One region of the Lysinibacillus sp. RU7 genome, then DNA from elsewhere that is predicted to be linked to it. Evidence: riboswitches for the same ligand, from Rfam matches in the RefSeq annotation. Region 1 holds a riboswitch; each other region holds the start of a gene.
The links. Region 1 has a riboswitch for S-adenosylmethionine ahead of metK (methionine adenosyltransferase). Riboswitches for the same ligand answer to the same signal wherever they lie in the genome.

Region 1 (7,607 bases):
TGCATTTTATTTTTCATAAATTGTATGAAAACCCCAACATTTATTATAGAACCTAAATAAAAAACGGCTATGCAAAATCGCATAGCCGTATCTATGATATAAAGTTTAAAAAAACGTTATGTCATTTCCAATAAAACATTAAACTAATGGGCCGCCTTTTTTCACGATTGCTTCATCAACATTTGTGAATTTTTTAAAGTTATTGCTAAATAACTCAGCAAGCTCAGCTGCTTTTTTATCGTATGCAGCTTTGTCAGCCCAAGCATCACGTGGGTTTAATACTTCTGTTGGAACGCCTTCAACAGCTACAGGGATGTTTAATCCGAATACGCCATCTTGAATTGTTTCCGCATCGTTTAATTTTCCTTCGATAGCCGCGCGAACCATTGCACGTGTGTAAGAAAGTTTCATACGAGAACCTACGCCGTACTCGCCACCAGTCCAGCCAGTGTTTACTAAGAATACTTGTGAACCGTGCTCGTCAATTTTCTTCCCTAGTTGATCAGCATACACTGTTGCTGGAAGTGGTAAGAATGGAGAACCGAAGCACGTAGAGAATACTGGTTCTGGCTCTGTTACGCCACGCTCTGTACCAGCTAATTTTGAAGTGAAACCACTTAAGAAGTGATACATTGCTTGCTCTTTTGTTAATTTAGAGATTGGAGGTAACACACCGAAAGCATCCGCAGTTAAGAATACGATTGTTTTTGGGTGACCTGCAACAGATGGTGTTACGATATTTTCAATGTAGTCGATTGGATACGCTACACGAGTGTTTTCAGTTAATGAGCCATCATCGTAGTCACATACACGTGTTTCTGCATCAACTACTACGTTTTCTAAAACAGCACCAAATTTAATAGCATTGTAAATTTCTGGCTCTTTTTCAGCAGAAAGGTTAATTGTTTTTGCGTAACATCCGCCTTCGATGTTGAATACACCATTGTCAGACCAACCGTGCTCATCGTCACCGATTAATTTGCGGTCAGCGTCAGCTGATAAAGTTGTTTTACCAGTACCAGATAAGCCGAAGAATAATGCTACGTCACCAGCTTCACCAACGTTTGCAGAACAGTGCATTGGGAAGATACCTTGCTCTGGTAATAAGTAGTTCATAATACCGAAGATGGATTTTTTCATTTCACCAGCATATTCAGTACCACCGATTAAAATGATTTTCTTTTCCATTGACGTAATGATGAAAGTCTCAGATTGTGTACCATCAACAGCAGGATCAGCTTTGAAAGATGGAGCTGAAACGATTGTGAAATCAGCTACATGAGCAGCTAATTCTTCAGCTGTTGGACGGATGAATAATTGATGACAGAAAAGATTATGCCAAGCATACTCGTTTACAACTTGAATTGATAGCTGAGAGTCTTTGTCAGCTCCTGCAAATCCTTTGAATACGAATAACTCGTCTTTCTCTTTTAAGTAGTTAACCACTTTTACGTATAGGTTATCGAAAATTTCAGCTGAAATCGGTTGGTTTACTTTGCCCCAATCAATTTTGTCCTTTGAACCTTCTTCTTCGACCATATACTTATCTTTAGGTGAACGACCTGTATATTTACCAGTTTCAGCACGTAATGCGCCGTCAACTGTTAATGTAGCTTCACCGCGTGAAGTTGCTTTTTCAACTAATTGTGGTACAGAAAGTTGTACTTGTACATTTGTCCCGCTTAATAAATCCTTCAGTTCGTTGTTGATTTCTACTGAATTCATCGATTAAATACCATCCTTTTTTATATAGTTCCCTTAGATAAGGGCAGTTTATTCTTAATTCAAAAATAGTATAACACATTGCTTTTAATAATCTATACTAATTCTTAATTTATTTTGTGAATTTTTTATAATTCTTAAAACGATTATAAAACGTTTGACATAATAAAACAAATTTCGTAATATGGGAAATTGAACGGATACTCTTATCCCGAGTTGGTGGAGGGTCAAGGCCCGATGAAGCCCGGCAACCTGCAATACGTATAAACGTAACGTGTTGGTGCCAACCTGATGCAAGGACATATTCCTTGAACGATAAGAGTGAAAGGTAACGAAAAGTTAATTCCTTTCGCTCGATGAATGAGTGAAAGGGTTTTTTGTTTTTATAAGAAAAAATTCAGCATTTGGAATTTTTTCATTATTATAATGCTTTTCTAAATCCTCGTGTAAAAGTTAGCAACGGGCTTGAGTTTCAATCCGTACGGATAGACTTACATGGGTAATGAGTACCGTATCAATATTGCGTCTTTGCGCAGGGCAATTTTAGGAGGAAAACAAATGACAAACCGTCGACTGTTTACATCAGAAAGTGTAACAGAAGGGCATCCAGATAAAATCTGTGACCAAATCTCAGATGCTATCTTAGATGCGATTTTAGCCGCAGATCCTAATGCACGTGTAGCGTGTGAAACGACTGTCACAACAGGACTTGTATTAGTATCTGGTGAGATTACAACTTCAACGTATGTTGATATTAAAGGTATTGTGCGCGATACAGTAGCAGAAATTGGTTACACACGCGGTAAGTACGGTTTCGATGCTGAAAATTTAGCTGTATTAGTTGCAATTGGCGAACAATCACCTGACATTGCACAAGGTGTGGACCAAGCGCTTGAAGCACGTGAAGGTTCAATGTCTGACGAAGAACTTGAAGCAATTGGTGCTGGTGACCAAGGTTTAATGTTTGGTTATGCATGCAATGAAACACCAGAGCTTATGCCGCTGCCGATTAGCTTAGCACATAAATTAGCACGTCGCTTAACAGAAGTACGTAAATGTGGCGAGCTATCATACCTTCGTCCAGATGGTAAAACACAAGTAACTATAGAATATGATGAAAACAATACGCCTGTACGTGTTGATACAATTGTATTATCTACACAACATGATGAAGATATAACATTAGAGCAAATCCAAAAAGATGTAAAAGAACTTGTGATTCATGCTGTTGTACCGGCGGAGTTAATTGATGATAATACAAAATACTTCATCAACCCAACTGGTCGTTTCGTAATTGGCGGACCAAAAGGGGATGCTGGTTTAACAGGCCGTAAAATTATCGTGGATACATACGGTGGTTATGCTCGTCATGGTGGCGGTGCATTCTCTGGTAAGGATGCAACAAAAGTTGACCGTTCCGCAGCATATGCAGCACGTTATGTAGCAAAAAATATTGTAGCAGCTGGTTTAGCAGATCGTGCAGAAGTGCAGCTGGCATACGCAATTGGAGTAGCGCGTCCAGTATCAATCGCAGTTGACACATTTGGCACAGGGAAAGTAGAAGAAAGTAAAATGGTAGAATGGGTACGCGAATTATTTGATTTACGTCCAGCAGGCATTATTCAAATGCTTGATTTACGTCGTCCAATCTATAAACAAACAGCGGCATATGGTCATTTCGGTCGTACAGATTTAGATGTACCATGGGAAAAAACAGACAAAGCAGAGCTGTTACGCGAAAAAGCAGGATTATAATTACCATACCATTTCTTTGCAGGGAATAAGGTAAAAGCCGTCACAAATGTGGCGGCTTATTTTTAATTTAAGTGAAAAATTCAGAGGGGGCGATTATACAAATACTAGAAGGTACTAAGCGTGCTATTTTAGTGGAAGCCGTGCCTGCGGAAAGCGGGTCAGCCTTAGCGGAAATCAACACGCTTGATATTATAACTTACGCTATAAAGGCTCTTTCTAAGGAGTAGATGCTAACTTGAAAAGAGTGCTATTCATATAAAAAGATGCAATAATTTGTAAGTGTTATTCCGAAATAGCTAATCATGTAAAAAATAAACAGGGGAAGGTTGGTAATGAACCAAGCTCTCCTTTATAATAGAGAGCATAGAAGGAGAGGGAATTATGAATATAAAAAAAATTGGCTTAATACTAGCGACAGCAATTGTTTTAGTAGCTGCAATCATTTATGGTGGTACATATGGAACGGTTCAGCAAATCGAAATCGATAATACAGCCATTCAATTAGAAATTGACGGTTTTAAATTAAAAGAAGTGACAGTTTCTCAGGAAGAAAAAATTCATTCATCTGATCACACTTCTATCTATAAAGTAAGACAAGGTGTTTTTCTAGCGGGGACGTTGAAAATTGTCGAGAAAGTCATAGATAATGGCGATAAGGTTTTGTTTTTTGAGTTTATCAATGGGCGTGGCAACCAAATGGATTTACCAGTTACTTTAACGGTTAAAGGAACAGACCGCTATGAGAAGTTCGATATGATGGCAGAGGCGTATACATCTACAGATGAAGCTTATGGGGTAGATGAGACAACCAATGTCAAAGGAATCTATAATTTATATAAAGCAAATGATTTAACGAAATCAATGCTGCTTTCTCATAATTATGTATCTAAAAAAATTACTGAAGAAAATGATACTGGAAATGTTTCGAAAGTACGACAGTTAATAGAAGAAAATCAGTTTGGAGAAGTCGAGCAATTAGACGGAGGGTTAGTCATTCCTTTCTCAATGAAGACAACAGCTAAAAACGACATTTCAGAAAGTTGGATGATGATTTCAGCAGAGCCGCTTTTTGAAAATGAAAGTAATGCGACAGCATATAAAGAGCTATCAAATGCAGAGCAGCACAGCTCCATAAAATGGTTAACAATAAATGGTATGATGTCAAAATTACATACGGATACTGAGCCAGCTTTAGAAAATGTATACGGTAGAAACTTATTCAATATGGCGAATGATGCGATTTTAGAGAACTATCAAGAAACAGAAGAACGCTTCTACTATAATATGCTAGTTGTTTTAGTAAATAAGCTAGTAGAGTATAAAGAATCGGGTAAGCAAGATGCATTTGTCACGGAGTACACAAGCGGTCTTTTAAAGGAACAGTATAATATACAAGCCCCTTATATAAATGCACAAGAAAATGAAGTGATACATCAATTTTTATACGATACACAAGATGTACTACATGATGAGGCATTAAGTAGTGCCATGCTTGATTATGCTGATTTTTTAGCTGCGCAGAGAGCTAGAGGAAATGTGATTCATACACGAAATGGTTACTATATTACAGATTATATGGCCCTTCGGAAAAATAAAGAAGTGAAAAAATCACATGCTTCATTAAAACAGATTATTTCCAAAATGAATGTGTTATTTGAGGCTTATAAAATAACGAATGATGAAAAATATTTAAAAGCCGCTGTTTCGATGTTAAATGGACTTGAAGATTTAGGGGAACGATGGGTTAACCCGACAACTGGTGAACTATGGGGACAAACTACGTCAACATATGAATTCAGCGACAGCGCAGACAAAATTACTCCATCAGAAGCAATGAAGACCGTGGAATATTTAGAGGAACTAAATATCACATATAAAGGTGTTTTCAATGAATTAGTCAAAACACTTCAATAAAGAAATGGGCGTCCGTAAAACGCCCATTTTTTATTTGGATATGTTACTATCTAATCATTTGACCACTATTTAATGAATATTTAATATTTTTTTGATAAAATGAAATATATTAGTCTTTTATTATATGTTCAATGCATTATTTTTGAAGTGATTTATAGAACTGTCCTTTTTCAACGTATTCGCGAATAATGCGGTCCATATCTTCGCGATCTTCAGGCGTAATGTCACGCACGACTTTCGCAGGACGTCCCATCGCTAATGTATTTGGTGGGATTTTTTTGCCTGGAGGGACTAAGCTACCGGCACCAATAAAAGCGCCTTCGCCAATTTCAGCGCCATCTAAAATAATTGAACCCATACCAATTAATGCGCGCTTACGTACAACACAGCCATGTAATGTTACTTGATGGCCAATCGTTGCTTCATCTTCAATAATTAAAGGATTGTTTGGGCTCTGGTGCAAGCAACTTAAGTCTTGGACGCTTACACGATTGCCAATAATAGTTGGGGCCACATCGCCGCGAATCGATGTATTAAACCAAATTGATGTTTCTGCTCCGATAGTAACGTCACCAGTAATCGTCACATAATCAGCAATAAATGCGGATGGGTCTATGTTCGGATTTTTATCTTTATAAGGGTAAATCATATTCAATCTCCTCATTTCAAGCTAATATATATAATTATCGTATCAAATATATGAAACGAAATAAACAAACTTTTTGATAAGGCAAAAAAGTATGACTATTTTCTAGTTAAAGTGTGAGATAAGCATTCGTGCCGAATTAGGTTAGACAATGGAGGTAGCGAAAATGATGGAGAAGCAGTTACTTTCACACTTTTTAAACATAATGAACGAGAGTTTTAGGAGGAAGTCCAATGTGGAAATGGGAAGCTGAGGGGCAGCCGAAAGCGGTTGTTGCTATTTTTCATGGCGCTTATGAGCATTATGCATGGTATGCGTGGCTGATTGAAAAATTGCGCAGCACAGGATTTCACGTTGTCATGGGAGATTTACCGGGGCATGGTGTACAAACAAAAAATCATCGCTATCATGATGAAGATTTTAGTGAGTACTACACATATGCAAAACAATTAGTAGAAGTCGCTCAGACCGATAATTTGCCGGTATTTATTATTGGAAATGGGCTGGGTGCTACAATTGCAGCACGTGCTGTATACCGAAATAAAGTGGAATGTGCAGGTCTCATTATGGTGTCACCTTGGTTGCAACTAAAATTAGAACCAGGAAAACTATCCAAAGCGTTATCAAGTTTAAGTGCTATTACATCAAGTGTAAAGTTAACGCATGAGATTACCCATAATCGATTAACACGTAATTTTGAAGTATATGGTGAAATGAAAGATGAAATACCGTTTAACACCGTTGTGACAGTGAAATGGTATCGTGAGCTTCAACAGTTATTAAAAATGTTAAAAGACCCCGAAGTAAAGATTTCTTCGATCCCATTACTTGTCATGACAGGTGGGCGAGATAAAATTACAGATACAACTGCCTCTAAACAATGGCTTGTGCAACAAAACTCGAAAAGTTTTCAATTCAAAGAGTGGCCAGAATGCTTAAGTAGTTTATTTTTTGAGTTTGAACGGGAAGAAGTATTTTTATTAACAAAAGACTTTATGCATAATAGTCTGCGATCACTAGGCTATATTATTGATTAACTATAAAAACGCAGTAGGGTGAGCCTATTGTGTTTTTTTGTATTTAATTTCGGGATTAACTATTTTAAATTTTAAAAAAATTGGTTGAATGACGGTTCTTTTTGTAATATAGTGTATTTCAAACTAATAAACTATTTCAAAACAAAGGGGGTATTATATGGAAAGTATTGTTACCTTTTTGAACAATATTTTTTGGGGACCTTGGTTTATTTATGGGATCATGTTAATCGGTCTTTTCTTCTCCATCATTACTCGATTCCTTCAAGTCCGCCATATTAAAGAGATGTTCACTCTCATGTTTAAAGGGGAAAAATCGGAAAAAGGAATTTCCTCCTTCCAAGCGATGTCTATTGCGCTATCAGGTCGCGTAGGTACCGGTAATATTGCAGGTACTGCCACAGCCATTGGGATGGGTGGCCCAGGTGCAGTGTTCTGGATGTGGGCAATTGCTTTTATCGGAGCAGCGACTGCGTACGTAGAGTCGACATTGGCACAAATCTACAAAGAAGAGAGAGAAACAGAATATCGTGGTG
Region 2 (7,607 bases), on a different contig from region 1:
GAGTTGTGGCAAAGACGACGTTTTCGGGAGAGGAAATGCACACATTAGCTGGATTTGTAGGAGCGGGGTTAGGTGTATCCATTATTCCGAATATTAAAGGGCTTGAGAATTATAACATTAAGAAAATTTCGGTCAGTTATCCGAGTTGTGTGCGGAAAATTGGACTTGCTTGGGCAAAGGGACGTTATTTGTCACCGGCAGCGAATGAATTTAAAGAGTTTTTAATTGAGTACTTTAGAGGAGAATCGTGATGGATGAGCAATCAATATTTCAATTAGCGGGTAAGGAATCGTATGAAACGTTTTTAAAGGCGTTAGCAGAAGATGTGCCATCAATGTATGCTGTGGCGATGGTGCTGAAAGAGAAAGAATGGGCGAAAGAAGCGGTTTCTTGGCTGACAAAGGCTGCGAATCAGCACTATGCACCCGCACAATATGAATTAGCGAACTGCTATTACGCAGGCGATGGGGTACAAGTCAATGAGCAGAAGGCGTTTGAGTTGTATACGTGTGCCGCAACGCAAGGTCATGCTGATGCGGCAAATAATTTAGCGGATATGTATTTCAATGGTGAATCCGTTGAGGTGAACGAAGAACAAGCATTTTACTGGTTCACGTATGCAGCAGAAAAAGGCATAGTAGAAGCGATGTTTACATTAGGGATCATGCATGAGCAAGGGCTTGGTACACAAGTAGATGAAGCCCGTGCCTATCGTTATTATGAACAATCCGCGCTAGCAGGCTATGATGATGCACAGTATCGCATGGGCTGTATTTACTTAGACGGCTTACTTGGAAAAGCGCAAGACGGACAACAAGCGTTGACATGGTTTGAAGCGGCAGCGGAGCAGTTTCATATTGATGCGATTTATAATTTAGGGTATTTATATGAAAAGGGAATCGCTGTCACACAAGATGGCCATAAGGCGATTTCGTATTATAAGCAGGCAGCGCTACTCGGGGATTACCAAGCAAAGGTAAACTTAGCGTATATGTATGAAACAGGCGAGTGTGTACCAGTTAGTGTCGAAGAGGCGACAAAGTGGCATAAAGCGGCTCAAATACAACTAGAAGAAGCACGCCAGGAATGGTAGGAGAATAGACAAAGCAGTACAACAAAGACTCAGGTTGAATGGATAAAGAAGCGTCTCATTATAAGGTTCAATACCAAAATATGTTCTGGATTAAAAAAGAGAGATAGATTTAAAAGCACATGCAGTGAAGAGCGGCGACTCCTGCGGGATGAGCTTGAGCTGAAAGCCCCGCAGGAACGTAGTGACAAGGAGATTGAAGCCAAGCCCGCGGAAAGTGTCCGCTCGTAGCGAAATGTGCGGTCAAGTATATATTTTAGTGAAGCGTCTCATATAACACATAAAAAAACTTTTCAGGTAGAATGATAAGTAGGAAATTATAACAAAGAGGTGATGTTGTAATGGCAAATGCATCCTCAGAAACGACTATCCATCAGATAGAGCATATTAGCGCATTACGTGGGATTTTACAGGAACAACAACAAGATGTAGCAGAGTTAAGTGCAATGATGAAGCGATTTGAATCGTATAAAGATGTCGGTATGGATTTGATTGGGGCAAAGAAATATACAGAAAAAGTAGTAGAAATTCAAGATGCTCAACATAATCGGTTTCGTAAGTTAGATGAAATCATCTTCCATCATCGAAAAGAACTAAAGAACGAAGAAACGACGTATAGTACGCTGTTGACTTATGGAAAGGAAGTACGGAAGTTAGAGGCTGGTTTACGCACATTGCGATTATTTACACAGGATGTGATTGATATGCTTGTGCAAAATAGTACGGTCATGAATCGAGCAGACGATCGAATCGCTTATTTTGAAAAACGTGTAGCTACTTTAGAAGTTGAGATACAGCAATGGATAGAGAAATTGGCGCCTTAAAAATTTTTAAGGTGCCAATTTTTGTTCTTTCGTCTATTTGTGTCGCATATACAGTATTGTTTATGTCGTTAGGTATAGGTCTAAAGTATTCATGTGGCACTTTTTGGAAATTAAAAATGAATAATAGTTCTTTCTGTAGATTTATATAGGACAAATTGACGGGAGACTAATTCCTTAATTTGGAGTATAAATAAAATTTCCGCTTGTATCAGCGCATAAACATAGTAATCTTTAAAGGGGTAATTTAAAAAAGTGAAAGAAGCGTGATTCAATGTTTTTTAAAAAGACATTACATCAAGAACGCATCAACATCGATTTATTTCAAGTGAAAATTCAAATAGACAAACATCCGAAACTAAAACAACAACTGACTATGTTAAATTTAACGGACGTGGATTTAAAATATTTATGTGCCTTTCAACCGTATGTTGAAAAAAATATTAATGAAATTGTGAATCGTTTTTATGATGTGCTCGGAATGAATCCTGGTCTCATTAAAATTATTGATGACCATAGTACAGTTGAACGGTTAAAAATAACGTTGAAAAAGCACATATATGAAATGTTTTGTGGTGTCATCGATGAAACGTTTTTCCACAAGCGTGAGCGTATTGCACGTGTACATGTGCATATCGGCTTACCGACACAAAGCTATATTGCAGCCTTTCAAACGTTGAATCTGTCTTTTATGGAATATATAAAACAATACATCCCGCATACGGAAGATCAGTTTCAAACGTTATTAGCTGTTTCGAAAATCTTGAATTTGGAGCAACAGCTTGTATTAGAAGCATTTGAAGCGTACGTAGAAGAATCCAAAAATGCGGTAAATAACCAAAAAGCAGCAGTAGGTCATGCGATTGTGGAATCGGCAGAAAGTTTAGCGGACATTGCGCAACAAACCAATGCCTCCTATCAACAGTTAAATGTGCAAACAGAAGAACTCGTAGCCTATGCAAAGCGTACAAATGAAATTTCATGTGCAACAGAACGGCAAGCAATTGAAGGAAAAGACCAAATGCATGCCCAATCCGCGAATATGATGACGATTGCTTCCTCTGTCGATGAAGTAGCACGTGATGTGCATCGTTTAACGGATATGACAAAGCAAATGGAAAACATCATGGCGATTGTCACAAATATCGCAAATCAGACGAATCTGTTAGCGCTGAATGCCTCGATTGAAGCGGCGCGTGCAGGGGAGGCTGGCAAAGGGTTTGCCGTCGTGGCCAATGAAGTGCGAAAATTGGCAGAGCAAACGAAATGTTCTATTGATACAGTAGGGAATTTATTGAACGATACAAATGAACGGACGGAAAAATTGGAGCGTTCTCTAGCACGAATTCAGCAAGACGTTCAATTTGGTGAGGAAGACATGCGACAAACAGAGCAAAAATTTGCGCATATTTTATGTTCCATGAGTGACACGAAAACCCAAAATGGTTTAATTGAGCAAAAAATTCAAGACCTTTGCAGTGTCATTAGTCAACTTTCGATTGCTTTTGATGCGGTCACGAACTCCGCCGATAAACTAGTCTATATTTCACAAGAACTAAATGAATAAAGTATTCTCCGCTATTTGGGGAATACTTTTCTTTATTTTGTAATACAAAGTCCCGTTATTTGCTCTCGAAAAGGTTTATACTGTATGTAGGATATTTCTACCGTATAGGAGAGGTCAATATGAAGACGATAGTAGTTGTTGGGGGCGGCATTACAGGGTTATGCACGATGCATTATGTGAAACGCCAAATGAAAGAAAAAAACATAGAAGCGAAGTTAGTTTTGATTGAGCGCAATGAATACTTAGGTGGTAAAATTCATTCCACGCACGAGGATGGTTTCATTATGGAAACCGGCGCTGATTCTATGGTCGCACGTCATCCAGGTGTGTTGGAGTTAGTTCGTGAGTTAGGGTTTGAATCAGAGCTTGTCTACAATGAGACAGGCGTTTCCTATATTCATACAAATAATGAACTGCACGCGATTCCAGCAGGTTCTACGTTCGGCATTCCGATGAGTATCGAATCCTTGCAAGCAAGTACGCTAATTTCAGATGAAGCGAAGCAACGTGTATTACAAGATGCAACGATGCCGAATACAACGTTTACGAAGGAAAGCTCGATTGGGGCGTTTCTTGAACACTTCTTAGGAGAGGAAATTGTACGGAAGCAAATTGCTCCTGTACTTGCCGGTGTGTATTCAGGGGACTTATATCAACTTTCCCTTGCTTCGACATTACCGTATTTAGTCGACTATAAAAATGAGTACGGCAGTATTATGAAAGGTTTTGAAGCAAACCGTGAGCAGTTTGAAAAGGCGGCCAATAAAAAATTCATTTCATTCCGCAATGGGCTATCGGCCATCATCGATCGGTTAGAAGAAAGTTTACCTGACGTAACATTTATGAAAAAGGCCGAAGTGCATAGCGTAACGAAAATGGGCGACCAATATGAAATGGTCGTAGGAGAAGAAACGATTGTAGCGGATATTGTGGTATTAGCTGTGCCGAATGAAACGGTACGTGAAGTGCTGAAGGATGAAGCGTTGCAAGTGAGCTTGAATAAATTTACAACTGCTTCTGCCATTACACTGTATGTCGGTTTTGATGTACCAGATAGCATATTACCGGCAGATGGAACAGGTTTTATCGTCTCACATAATAGCGATTTAGTATGTGATGCTTCTACTTGGACGAGTCGCAAATGGAAGCATACATCGGCTGACGGGAATTTGCTCGTACGTTTATTTTATAAAAATGTGAATCCACGCTATGCAGAACTCGCAGCAATGACCGATGATGAACTTGTAGCGGTAGCACGGAAGGATATTGCACTCAGTCTCGGTATTCAGGATGAGCCAACTGTTGTTAAGGTAACAAAGTGGATCGATCAAATGCCACGCTATGATTTAGCGCATCATGACGCCTTATCGGTTGTCGTGGCAGATTTAGCGAAGCGCTATCCCAATGTACTGCTTGCGGGTTGCTCTTATTTTGGCGTAGGGATCGGTGCGTGCATTCAAAACGGGAAGCACACAGCCGAGCAGATTGTCGCTATTTTATAAGAAATAATGCATGAAAACGTTTACTATCGCAAAACGTCTTGACGTTCGTTTCATATAACGTTATGATTCTTTTAATTATTGACAAAATTCATATATTTTCTTATCGAGAGAAGCGGAGGGACTGGCCCAATGAAGCTTCAGCAACCAACAATAGTCAGGTGCTAAATCCAGTCGGCAAATGCCGTAAAGATGAGAAGGAATGACGATTTTATAGCCTTCTTATACAAAGAAGGCTTTTTATTTTAGAAAAAAATAACTGAAAAATTGTGCAATTCAGTATAGGGAAAAGAGGGGCATAGATGGGGTTACTTGAAGCTTTACAGACGCGTGTATTAACGGCAGATGGCGCGATTGGGACACTGCTTTATTCATATGGGTTAGATTATTGCCATGAGGAAATGAATGTTACAAGACCCGAAATAGTAGAGAAAATTCATGAGCAATACATTGAAGCGGGAGCAGATATTATTCAAACGAATACGTACGGAGCTAATGCGATTAAATTAGCGCGTTACGGCTATGAAGGTCGTGTGCAAGAGTTTAATGAAGCAGCAGTGGCAATCGCTAAAAAAGCAGCTGAAGGTAAAGCCGTCTTTGTACTCGGAACAATTGGTGGTATTCGTGGTATTCGTAAAAGTGATGCGACATTAGCAGAAATTGTGACGGCTATCGACGAACAGGCAAAGGTGTTACTCGCTGGTGGGGTCGATGGTATTTTACTGGAGACATTTTATGATTACGAAGAAATCCAAGCAGCTGTTCAAACGGTTCGTGCCTTAACAGACTTGCCGATCATTGCTCAAGTATCAATGCATGAGCCAGGTATTTTACAGGGGGGCATTGCACTGGGGGATGCACTTAGTCAGCTGGAAGCACTAGGAGCAGATATTGTTGGTAGTAATTGTCGTTTAGGACCATTCCATACGATTCAAGCATTTGAAAAAGTGAATTTACCGGAAAGAGCTTATTTGTCTGCTTATCCAAATGCCTCGCTACTAGATGTTGAAGATGGCCGTGTCGTGTATGAATCAGAGGCTGATTATTTTGCACGGGCAGCAGAAGAGCTAGTGAAGCAAGGGGTACGTTTAATCGGTGGTTGTTGTGGCACAACGCCAAAGCATATCGAGGCGACGAAAAAACGTTTAGCCAATAGCCAGCCCATTACAGAAAAAGCGAAAAAGCCTGGGACAGTGGAATTTGTTCGTTCACCAGAGCCACGTCAGTATGAACCGCTTCATATGAAAGCAAAACGTGAACGTTCTGTGATTGTAGAGCTAGATACACCGCGTCACCTTGAAATCGAAGGGTTTGTGAAAGGGGCAAAAGCACTTTACGAAAACGGAGCAGATGTCATTATGATGGCGGATAACTCACTCGCTTCACCGCGTATTAGTAACATCGCCATGTCCGCTATTTTGCAAAATGAAGGGGTACGTGTTCTCCCACATTTAACGTGTCGTGACCGTAACTTAATTGGCTTACAGTCACATTTAATGGGGCTTGATGCACTGCAGCTACATGATCTTTTAGTCATTACAGGTGATCCGACAAAGGTAGGGGATTTCCCAGGGGCAACAAGTGTATATGATGTGTCATCGATGGAGCTGATGGCACTCATTAAACAGTTAAATGAAGGGATTTCATTTTCAGGCAAGCCACTTCGTAAAAAAGCTAACTTCTCGGTTGCGGGTGCCTTTAATCCGAATGTGCGTGTCGTAGCACGTGCTGTAGACCGCTTGGAGAAAAAGCTGGAGCATGGCTGTGATTACTTTATTTCGCAACCCGTGTATTCAAAGGAAAAAATAATTGAAACTTATGAAGCGACGAAGCATTTAGAGGCACCCGTTTATATTGGCATTATGCCAGTGACAAGCTTTAGAAGTGCAGAATTTTTACATCATGAAGTGCCGGGCATTAAGCTGTCGGATGACGTGCTAGCGCGTATGGAAGCGTGCGGGGAAGATAAAGAAAAGGCGACGGCAGAAGGTGTAGCCATCGCGAAAGAACTATTAGATACAGCATGTCAATATTTCAATGGTATTTATTTAATTACGCCATTTTTACGATACGATATGACACTTCAATTGTTGGATTATGTCAAAGAGCTAGATGCAAAAAGAGAAGGAGCACAAGTAAATGCGTAACCACCCGATTTATGAACAACTAGAAAAGCGAATCCTCATTATTGATGGTGCGATGGGGACGATGCTACAAAATGAAAACTTAACACCGGAAGATTTTGGCGGCGAAGAATTAGATGGCTGTAACGAAAACTTAGTCCTTACACGTCCGGATGTGTTAAAAAAGATTCACCGTGCTTATTTAGAAGCCGGTTCGGATATTATTTGTACGAATACATTTGGTGGGACACCACTTGTATTAAATGAATATGATTTAGGCCATAAAGCGGATGAAATTAATATTCGTGCGGTCGAATTAGCGAAGGAAGCGGTAGCGGAGTTTTCCACACCAGAGTGGCCACGTTTTGTTGCGGGGGCAATGGGACCGACGACGAAAACCTTATCGGTTACAGGCGGTATTACATTTGAAGAGCTAGAGGAAAACTTTTATCAGCAGGCGCGAGCACTTGTCCAAGCAGGATCTGATTTAATTTTACTGGAGACGAG
Region 3 (7,607 bases), on a different contig from region 1:
AGGCATACATTTGTGCTTGGCGCTTGCTGACCATCTCATCCGAATACGGTTTGTATTCGTGGAACAGTTGCTGCATGTTTGAAAAAATTTGACGCTCATTTATAAATGAAGACGAGGACTCTTGTTGGAAAATGTATTCTAAATGAATGAGCTGAATGAGTGCGACTTCAGGGCTTTGGAAATTATAGGAAAACTTAATATTCCATAGTGATGTATACGAAATATACTGTTCAGCATAACTCGTTGCGTGTATATATTGGTTTAGGCTAATCTGTTTAGCGATGATTTTATGTAATCGTGCAAGCTCTGTATTAATTTCTACCATCACTTTCAGTAAGGATCTTGCGCCTTGTGGTGAGCGGGTTTTAGATGACATCCAAACCATGAGTATTCCCTCACTTTCTATAGTTACTATTGTAGCAAAGTGGAGATAGGGAACAATGGACAAAAGAATGAGGTTTTCGCTATCAATAATCGAAAACTAAATTTCTTGCCCTTGCTAAAGTCATATCATTCTTTCGTATTGGCAGACAATTGTTCAATAATATAATGTAACATTGCTTGTCGACGACGTTCAATATGATCTTCTTTAAATGGTTTTAACGCTAAAAAAGCTTCTTCTTGCTCTTTTAAGACCGTACGTTCATGTGCAAACTTTTCTACAGGCTCTTGTTCAAAAATGTAGTGTAGGTGGAAGATTTGCAGTAAAGCGACTTCAGGGCTCTCCAAATTAACAACAAACTTTAGATTCCATACAGATGTATGAGAAATGTATTGATGAATATATTCGGTTGCGAATTTGTATTGTTCTAAATCAATCTGTGGCATAATCGCTTGATGCACTTTTGACAGTGCGATATTAATATCTGCAATACATAAATAGTATTTACGTACACCACGTAAATGCTGCTTCTCCAAAGATTGGGCAGCATGTTTATTTGTATACATAAGAAAAGTCCTTTCTACTTAAAAAGTAACGTATTACCATTTTATCAAAAAAACTAATAGAAATGAACTGCGAAAAAAAACAGAGTTCACGGGACTTCTGTCTCTGTTCACTCTGCGGATGTTTATATTATTGCCATGTAAAACCTTTAGCTGCTAAAAAATCTTTCATGTGCGGACGTTTTTGATCGATTAAGAAGTCCGCCATTTGTTTCGTCCAGTTCGCCATTTTTTGATTAGATGAGCGAGAAGCGTAGTAAGCTTCCATTGTCGCATCGTACTCATCTAGTAATGTATCGTATTGTGCTGTGTTATAGCGATTTTCGTGAAGCACAGCAGCGACTGGTAAACGTGGTTTTGTTTCATTGCGTTTTGTCGGTTGACCAATCGTCATCGCAAATAATGGAAAAACATAATCTGGTAGGTCAAATAGTTCGCTAATTTCAGCTGGGTTTGTACGTGCACCGCCAATATAGCAAATACCGTAACCTTCAGATTCAGCAGCTACAACAAAGTTTTGAGCAAATAACGAAACGTCTGCGACACCAACTAATAGATTTTCTGCCGAGTCTGCTACGATCTCCACCCCATGTTTTTGGCCCGCTACTTGAAGGCGTTTAAAATCGACACAGAATAAAAATGAAGCGCCTGCTGTTTTGAATTGGAAGTCATTTTTCGATAACTCCCCAAGCTTTTGTTTTTTCTCTTCATCTGTTATCCAAATGACACTATATGCTTGTACAAAGTGTGAACTTGCTGCCATTTGTGCTGTTTCAATTAATTCAATGACTTTTTCACGTGAAATCTCTTCGCCTGTATATTTGCGTACAGAGGAATGGCTACGTAAAAGTGCTTGTGTTGAATTCATCGGAAACTCCCCCTTATGTAAAAAATCGGGCTTAAAGGAAACCCATTAAGCCCATCTTATAATATTTTATGACAGTAAGCCAATCCATTTCCAATAAGTCGCACTAAATAGTAGGACAAGTAAATAGCCGAAGATTGTTAAAGGAATACCGGATTTTAAGAAATCTTTCGTTGTAAATGCACCAGTCCCATAAGCTAACATATTTTGTGGTGCGCTAATTGGTAGTAAGAAGCCAAAGCTAATCACAAATTGTTGTATTAATACGAACCCAACTTGGTCTATATCTAATGTAATGGTCGTTGCTAACGCAATAAATACGGGAATGAGTGCGGATGCTAAGCTTGTGGCACTCGCAAAACCAAGATGAATGAGAATGTTAAATGCTGTGACAAGTGCAATAGTGGCTAAAATCGGCATCGAATCAAGGCCAAGTGAACCAAAGACTGTATCCGATAACCATTGGGCCCCTTGTGTAGCTAATAATACAGTACCAAGTGCAATCCCTACAGCGAATACGATAATTGTTCCCCATGGAATGAGTTTTTCAACTTGTTCCCAAGTGTATACACCGATTTTCGGTGCTAATAATAGAGCGATGGCGACAATTGTGACAGTCGTTGTATCAAACGGATGGGCGATCCCTTCCGTTGCCCATAAAAATAATAGTACTATGGAGATCATGATTAAACGAATTTCTTGTCCTTTTAACGGTCCAAGGTCTGCTAACTGTTTTTTAATGACTTCTTTCCCGCCATCAATCTGATCTGTCTCTGGTTTAATTAACATATTCATAATGAAAAACAGTGCAATGGACATAAGGATGGAGAAGGGTGCAGCATACAAGAACCAAGCGCCCCATGAAATATCGATGCCGAATTGTTCTTGGATAAATCCAATGGCCACCATATTTTGAGCAGCCCCAGTTTTAATGCCGATATTCCAAATCGAAACAGCTTGTACAGCCGTAATCACGAGTAATGCACCAAGGCGTGAATTTTTCTCTAGACCGAATGCTGCCACCATGCCGAGTAAAATGGGGACAACAGCCCCTGCACGAGCAGTGGCACTTGGTACGAAGAAGGCTAAAATAATGGATACTAAAATCGCCCCAAAAACAATGGCTTTTGTTTTTGTTCCAAGAAGAGATAAAACCCATAACGCCAACCGTTTATGTAAGTTTGTTGCCTGCATAGCAGCTGCTAAAAATAGTGCGGCTGCTACAAGTGCTACAGCAGAGTTACTAAAGCCACCAAGTGCTAGCTTTAAAGCGTCCTTTGTTCCTAATGCTACAGTTGGGTCTGCGATGGATGGCGCAAAGCCAAGTAAAAGGGCAATTAATCCGATAATCATGGCAGAGCTGACTGGATAAGAAACGGCTTCTGTTACCCATAAAATAACAGCGAATGCTAAAATAGCAAGTCCACGTTGCCCTGCTATAGGTAATTCCCCGTTGTTCGGTAACAACGTAATGATAATTAGTGCTGCAAATGCAAGTCCAATCCAGAGTGGTTTTAAATTGCGTTTGTTCGTTTCTTTTGGTTCTATGACTACGGTTTGTACAGAAGGTGTTGATTTTGAAGCTTGTAATTTTCCCATCATGCCACACTCCTTTTAATAGATGTTTATAATACTTAACAACCTCGTAATGAGCAAAATTGCATCCTAAAAATATCAGTTAAATAGTGAAAGGTATGTATCATAGCCTCCGCGCTTTGCCACAGCCTACACAGGAGCTAAAACAGGCGCGGCCTGTTTGGATCTCCTGTTCCGGCTCCTGTGGCGATGGCGCGCTACGGCAAAAGTAAATACTTCTCAATATACTAGAAAAACATTTCTCTTCTTTAAAAGAAATCATTTTCTTTCTATTTACACATATCGTTGCCTAGTAGCCCCTGTAATCTCTGAGGATATTTATTGTTTTGAGCACACTATTTTTATTGAACAATAGTTGCTTGTAGCGGAGGCACGAGACTCCTACGGGAAAAGCGAGACAATCAAGACCCCGCAGAAGCGAAGGATGAGCGACGAGGAGGCTTGATCTCGCCCGTGGAAAGCGAGTGCCGCAGCGGAAAGTAACGGTTACTTAAATGGTAATATATGTTTCTTAATTTGCCCGTTATGAGTTAACAACTGACATCAGGTTGTTAAGTATTATATTAGAAATGTATTTAACTTCTTTAGGCATCATTTTAATGCTGATTTTACAATGCCTGTACATTCCTAATTGTTATGTTGATTATAACGTTTCTATATGAATATACTGTTAAAATTTAGTTAATTAATAGTTTAGTAGGAGAGTATAAAGCGTTAATTTCAGAAAATTTTAAATTAATAGTTGACGAATCGGATTTAATTGTTTTATACTGTGAAACAACAGATGGAACATGAATCATATACTCTTATCGAGAGAGGCGGAGGGACTAGGCCCTGTGATGCCCAGCAACCAGTAACAACTTACTAAGGTGCTAATTCCTACAGATTCGAATCGGGATCTGAAAGATAAGGGGAGGAAAACTTGCTCATTCGCAGCCCTCTTCTTATTTTGAGAAGAGGGCTTTTTGTACTCATTTGTATAAAAAGCAACTTCCAAATTAAGAGGGGTTACGTTTTCGAAATCCTCCTCAACCGATTATCCATCGATTATACTTTAGGAGGAATTTACTCATGTCACAAAAACCAGAAACGTTATTATTACACGGTGGTCAAAAGCCAGATCCTGTCACAGGCGCAATCGCTGTACCTATTTACCGCACAACGGCGTATGCCTTTAAAGACACTGCTCATGCGCAACGTCTTTTCGCTTTAGAAGAGGCAGGAAACATTTATTCACGTATTATGAACCCAACAGTTGGCGTATTTGAAGAACGTATTGCTTTAATTGAAAAAGGGACGGCTGCAGTAGGGCTTTCATCTGGTTCCGCTGCAATCGCATTCTCAATTTTAAATATTGCAGGTACAGGAGATAACATTGTAGCAGCAGGTTCGCTTTATGGCGGCACATACAATTTATTCGCGAACACACTACCTCGTTACGGCATTACAACGACATTCGTAGACGAAAGTGATCCAGAAAACTTCCGTAAAGCTATTAATGAAAACACAAAAGCATTATATGCAGAAACAGTAGGGAATCCGTCTTTAAATATTTTAGATATCGAAGCAGTAGCAAATATTGCACATGAGCATGGCTTACCATTAATTATCGACAATACATTCCCATCGCCATATGGCTCAAATCCGATTGACTTCGGTGCCGATGTTGTGGTCCATTCCGCTACAAAATGGATTGGTGGTCACGGTACGACAATTGGTGGCGTAGTCGTAGATGCAGGGAAATTTGACTGGACGCAAGGTCGCTTCCCAGGATTTACAGAACCAGACACAAGCTACCACGGCTTACGCTATGGTATTGATGTACCCAATGCAGCATTCGCAACAAAATTACGTGTGCAATTATTACGTGATTTTGGGCCAACATTATCAGCAGACGCTGCCTTTAACTTCATTCAAGGGCTAGAAACGCTTCATTTGCGTGTGGCTCGTCACAATGAAAATGCAACAAAAGTAGGGGAGTACTTAAAAAACCACCCATTCGTGGAAAAAGTAAATTACCCAGGCTTTGAAGACTTCCCATCACATGATGCGGCGAAGAAATATTTAAAGCATGGTTACGGCTCGATGCTCACATTTGAATTAAAAGGCGGTCGTGATGCAGGGCGCGAGTTCATCAATAGTGTAGAACTACTATCGCACGTAGCAAACGTTGGAGATGCACGTTCATTAGTGATTCACCCAGCGTCTACTACACACCAACAATTATCAGCAGAGCAATTACAAGTAGCGGGTGTATCAGAGGGACTCATTCGTCTTTCAATCGGCTTAGAAAATGTAGAAGATATCATTGCTGACTTAGACCAAGCTTTAGCTAAATCACAAGCTCAAGCAGGCGCACAAGTTTAAAATATAGCCATTAGTGGTAAATAAATTGCCTCATGCGGCAAAGGGAGGTGGTAATACTCGTATCATTTCACGAGGAAGCCACTTTTATTTTCAAAAATAAAACCTAGTAATTTTATAAACATTATTGACAATAGGTTGTCGGTGTATTAATATAAGGTTAAAGATAAAACCAACTGAAATTGTAGGAAAAGGAGTGTTGAAAATGGGCAATGTTTACAGTGCGCAAAACGTCGCAGCATATTTTGTATACGAATTAAATGAAGTACATGCTTTCGTAAATCAAATTTCAATCCAATATTTATTAGGGCGTGTCGATGCGATGTGGAAAAAAGCATTCGGACATAGCGCATTTTCAGAAGCCACACACGACCTTGAAACAACGGGTTACATCATAAAGGAAGTGTATGATGCATACCAGGAGTACGGAACAAATCATATTAGCTTACCAGCGAAGGAATGGTTTTTAAAGTTTGGTGAATTCCAGCTTGTCCATCGTACATATGGGGTACCACCCTTTACGAAAAAGGAAGAAATCATCGTAAAGAAAGTACTGGATCGTTATCGCCATTCTTATGCAGATGTTGCCGTGTAGTTTATAAAATATATGCTTCTGAAAAGTCCCCTTACTTTTCAAAGCTTTAAAGAAAGCATCCAAATCTAGGATGCTTTTTCTATTTATTAATAGAAGAAACTCTAAATGTGTCGGAATTTTGAAAGGTTTACGACAATGTAACGGTGTTTGTGTGCATTTTAAAAAAACAATTGTTCATCTAGAGAAGATTTTTCTTGTTTTCATATAGGATATACGATAAAATTTTCCTATGTTAAATTTTTAGAATAATTTGTTTATATAGATTTTTTACGGATTTTGGAGGAGACATTTATGGCAGTAATCAAGGCGGCCATCTTAGGTTTTGGCACAGTAGGTCAAGGGATTTACCATATTTTAAATGAAAAGCGTGAAGAACTACGTGAAAAACTAGGCGTAGAACTAGAAGTAGCGAAAATTTTAGTGCGTGATACGTCAAGAGAGCGTGTACCAGGAACGAAGCATTTATTAACAGATAATATTGATGATGTATTCGCAGAAAAAGGGATGCAAGTTGTATTTGAGGCAATTGTGAACGAAGAACCTGCATTTTCTTATTTACAACGTGCGATTGAACATAAATGCCATGTCGTTACGGCAAATAAAGTGATGTTTGCCAAGCGTGGGATAGAGCTACAAGAGCTAGCGAAAAAGAATGGTGTATTCGTAGGCTATGAGGCAACGGTTGCGGGTGGCGTACCTATTATTAAAACAATGAAAAATATTTTACTAGTGAACGATGTCAGCCGTATTCAAGGCATTTTAAACGGGACGACGAACTATATGTTAACGAAAATGCGTCAAGAAGGTTGGAGCTATGATCAAGCATTAGCAGAAGCACAGCGCCTAGGCTATGCAGAAGCAGATCCATTTAATGACGTATCAGGTCAGGACGCATTTAAAAAATTAATGATCCTATCCGATCTTGCATTTGGGGAACAGCCAGCGTGGTCAGAAGTAGAAGTCATCGGGATCGATACATTAACACTAGATGATATTAAAGCTGCAAATGAAAAAGGCTTACGTTATCGCCATGTGGCAGAGGTTGAGAAAAATGCAGAAGGTCAAATTATTGGGAAAGTAGCACCGATGCTAGTAAATGCTGAACATCCATTATTCCCAATTGATGATGTATTCAATGCTGTTTCAATGGAGACAAATTATATCGGGACGTTAACGGTAACAGGTCCAGGTGCAGGGATGTATCCAACAGCTTCCGTTATGGTGGAAGATTATGCTGAAATC

Region 2: it holds a riboswitch for S-adenosylmethionine, as region 1 does, so the genes downstream of both, AC3II9_RS16020 (bifunctional homocysteine S-methyltransferase/methylenetetrahydrofolate reductase) here and metK (methionine adenosyltransferase) in region 1, are expected to answer to the same signal.
Region 3: it holds a riboswitch for S-adenosylmethionine, as region 1 does, so the genes downstream of both, AC3II9_RS05970 (O-acetylhomoserine aminocarboxypropyltransferase/cysteine synthase family protein) here and metK (methionine adenosyltransferase) in region 1, are expected to answer to the same signal.

The regions. Positions count from the first base shown of each region.
Region 1 is NZ_JBYQFK010000015.1:102,295-109,901, reverse strand. It holds gene pckA (phosphoenolpyruvate carboxykinase (ATP)) at 139-1,725, opposite strand; SAM riboswitch class I at 1,926-2,044, shown strand; gene metK (methionine adenosyltransferase) at 2,281-3,477, shown strand; gene AC3II9_RS12520 (hypothetical protein) at 3,859-5,391, shown strand; gene AC3II9_RS12515 (gamma carbonic anhydrase) at 5,528-6,040, opposite strand; gene AC3II9_RS12510 (alpha/beta fold hydrolase) at 6,271-7,074, shown strand; gene AC3II9_RS12505 (alanine/glycine:cation symporter family protein) at 7,232-7,607, shown strand, end outside.
Region 2 is NZ_JBYQFK010000023.1:58,455-66,061, reverse strand. It holds gene AC3II9_RS16050 (LysR family transcriptional regulator) at 1-251, shown strand, start outside; gene AC3II9_RS16045 (tetratricopeptide repeat protein) at 251-1,093, shown strand; gene AC3II9_RS16040 (hypothetical protein) at 1,432-1,914, shown strand; partial or broken gene AC3II9_RS16035 (protoglobin domain-containing protein) at 2,186-2,704, shown strand; gene AC3II9_RS16030 (methyl-accepting chemotaxis protein) at 2,777-3,478, shown strand; gene hemG (protoporphyrinogen oxidase) at 3,598-4,980, shown strand; SAM riboswitch class I at 5,078-5,176, shown strand; gene AC3II9_RS16020 (bifunctional homocysteine S-methyltransferase/methylenetetrahydrofolate reductase) at 5,280-7,124, shown strand; gene metH (methionine synthase) at 7,117-7,607, shown strand, end outside.
Region 3 is NZ_JBYQFK010000006.1:17,220-24,826, forward strand. It holds gene AC3II9_RS05950 (hypothetical protein) at 1-385, opposite strand, end outside; gene AC3II9_RS05955 (hypothetical protein) at 511-948, opposite strand; gene nfsA (oxygen-insensitive NADPH nitroreductase) at 1,076-1,813, opposite strand; gene AC3II9_RS05965 (SLC13 family permease) at 1,880-3,409, opposite strand; SAM riboswitch class I at 4,210-4,319, shown strand; gene AC3II9_RS05970 (O-acetylhomoserine aminocarboxypropyltransferase/cysteine synthase family protein) at 4,478-5,773, shown strand; gene AC3II9_RS05975 (hypothetical protein) at 5,976-6,365, shown strand; gene AC3II9_RS05980 (homoserine dehydrogenase) at 6,657-7,607, shown strand, end outside.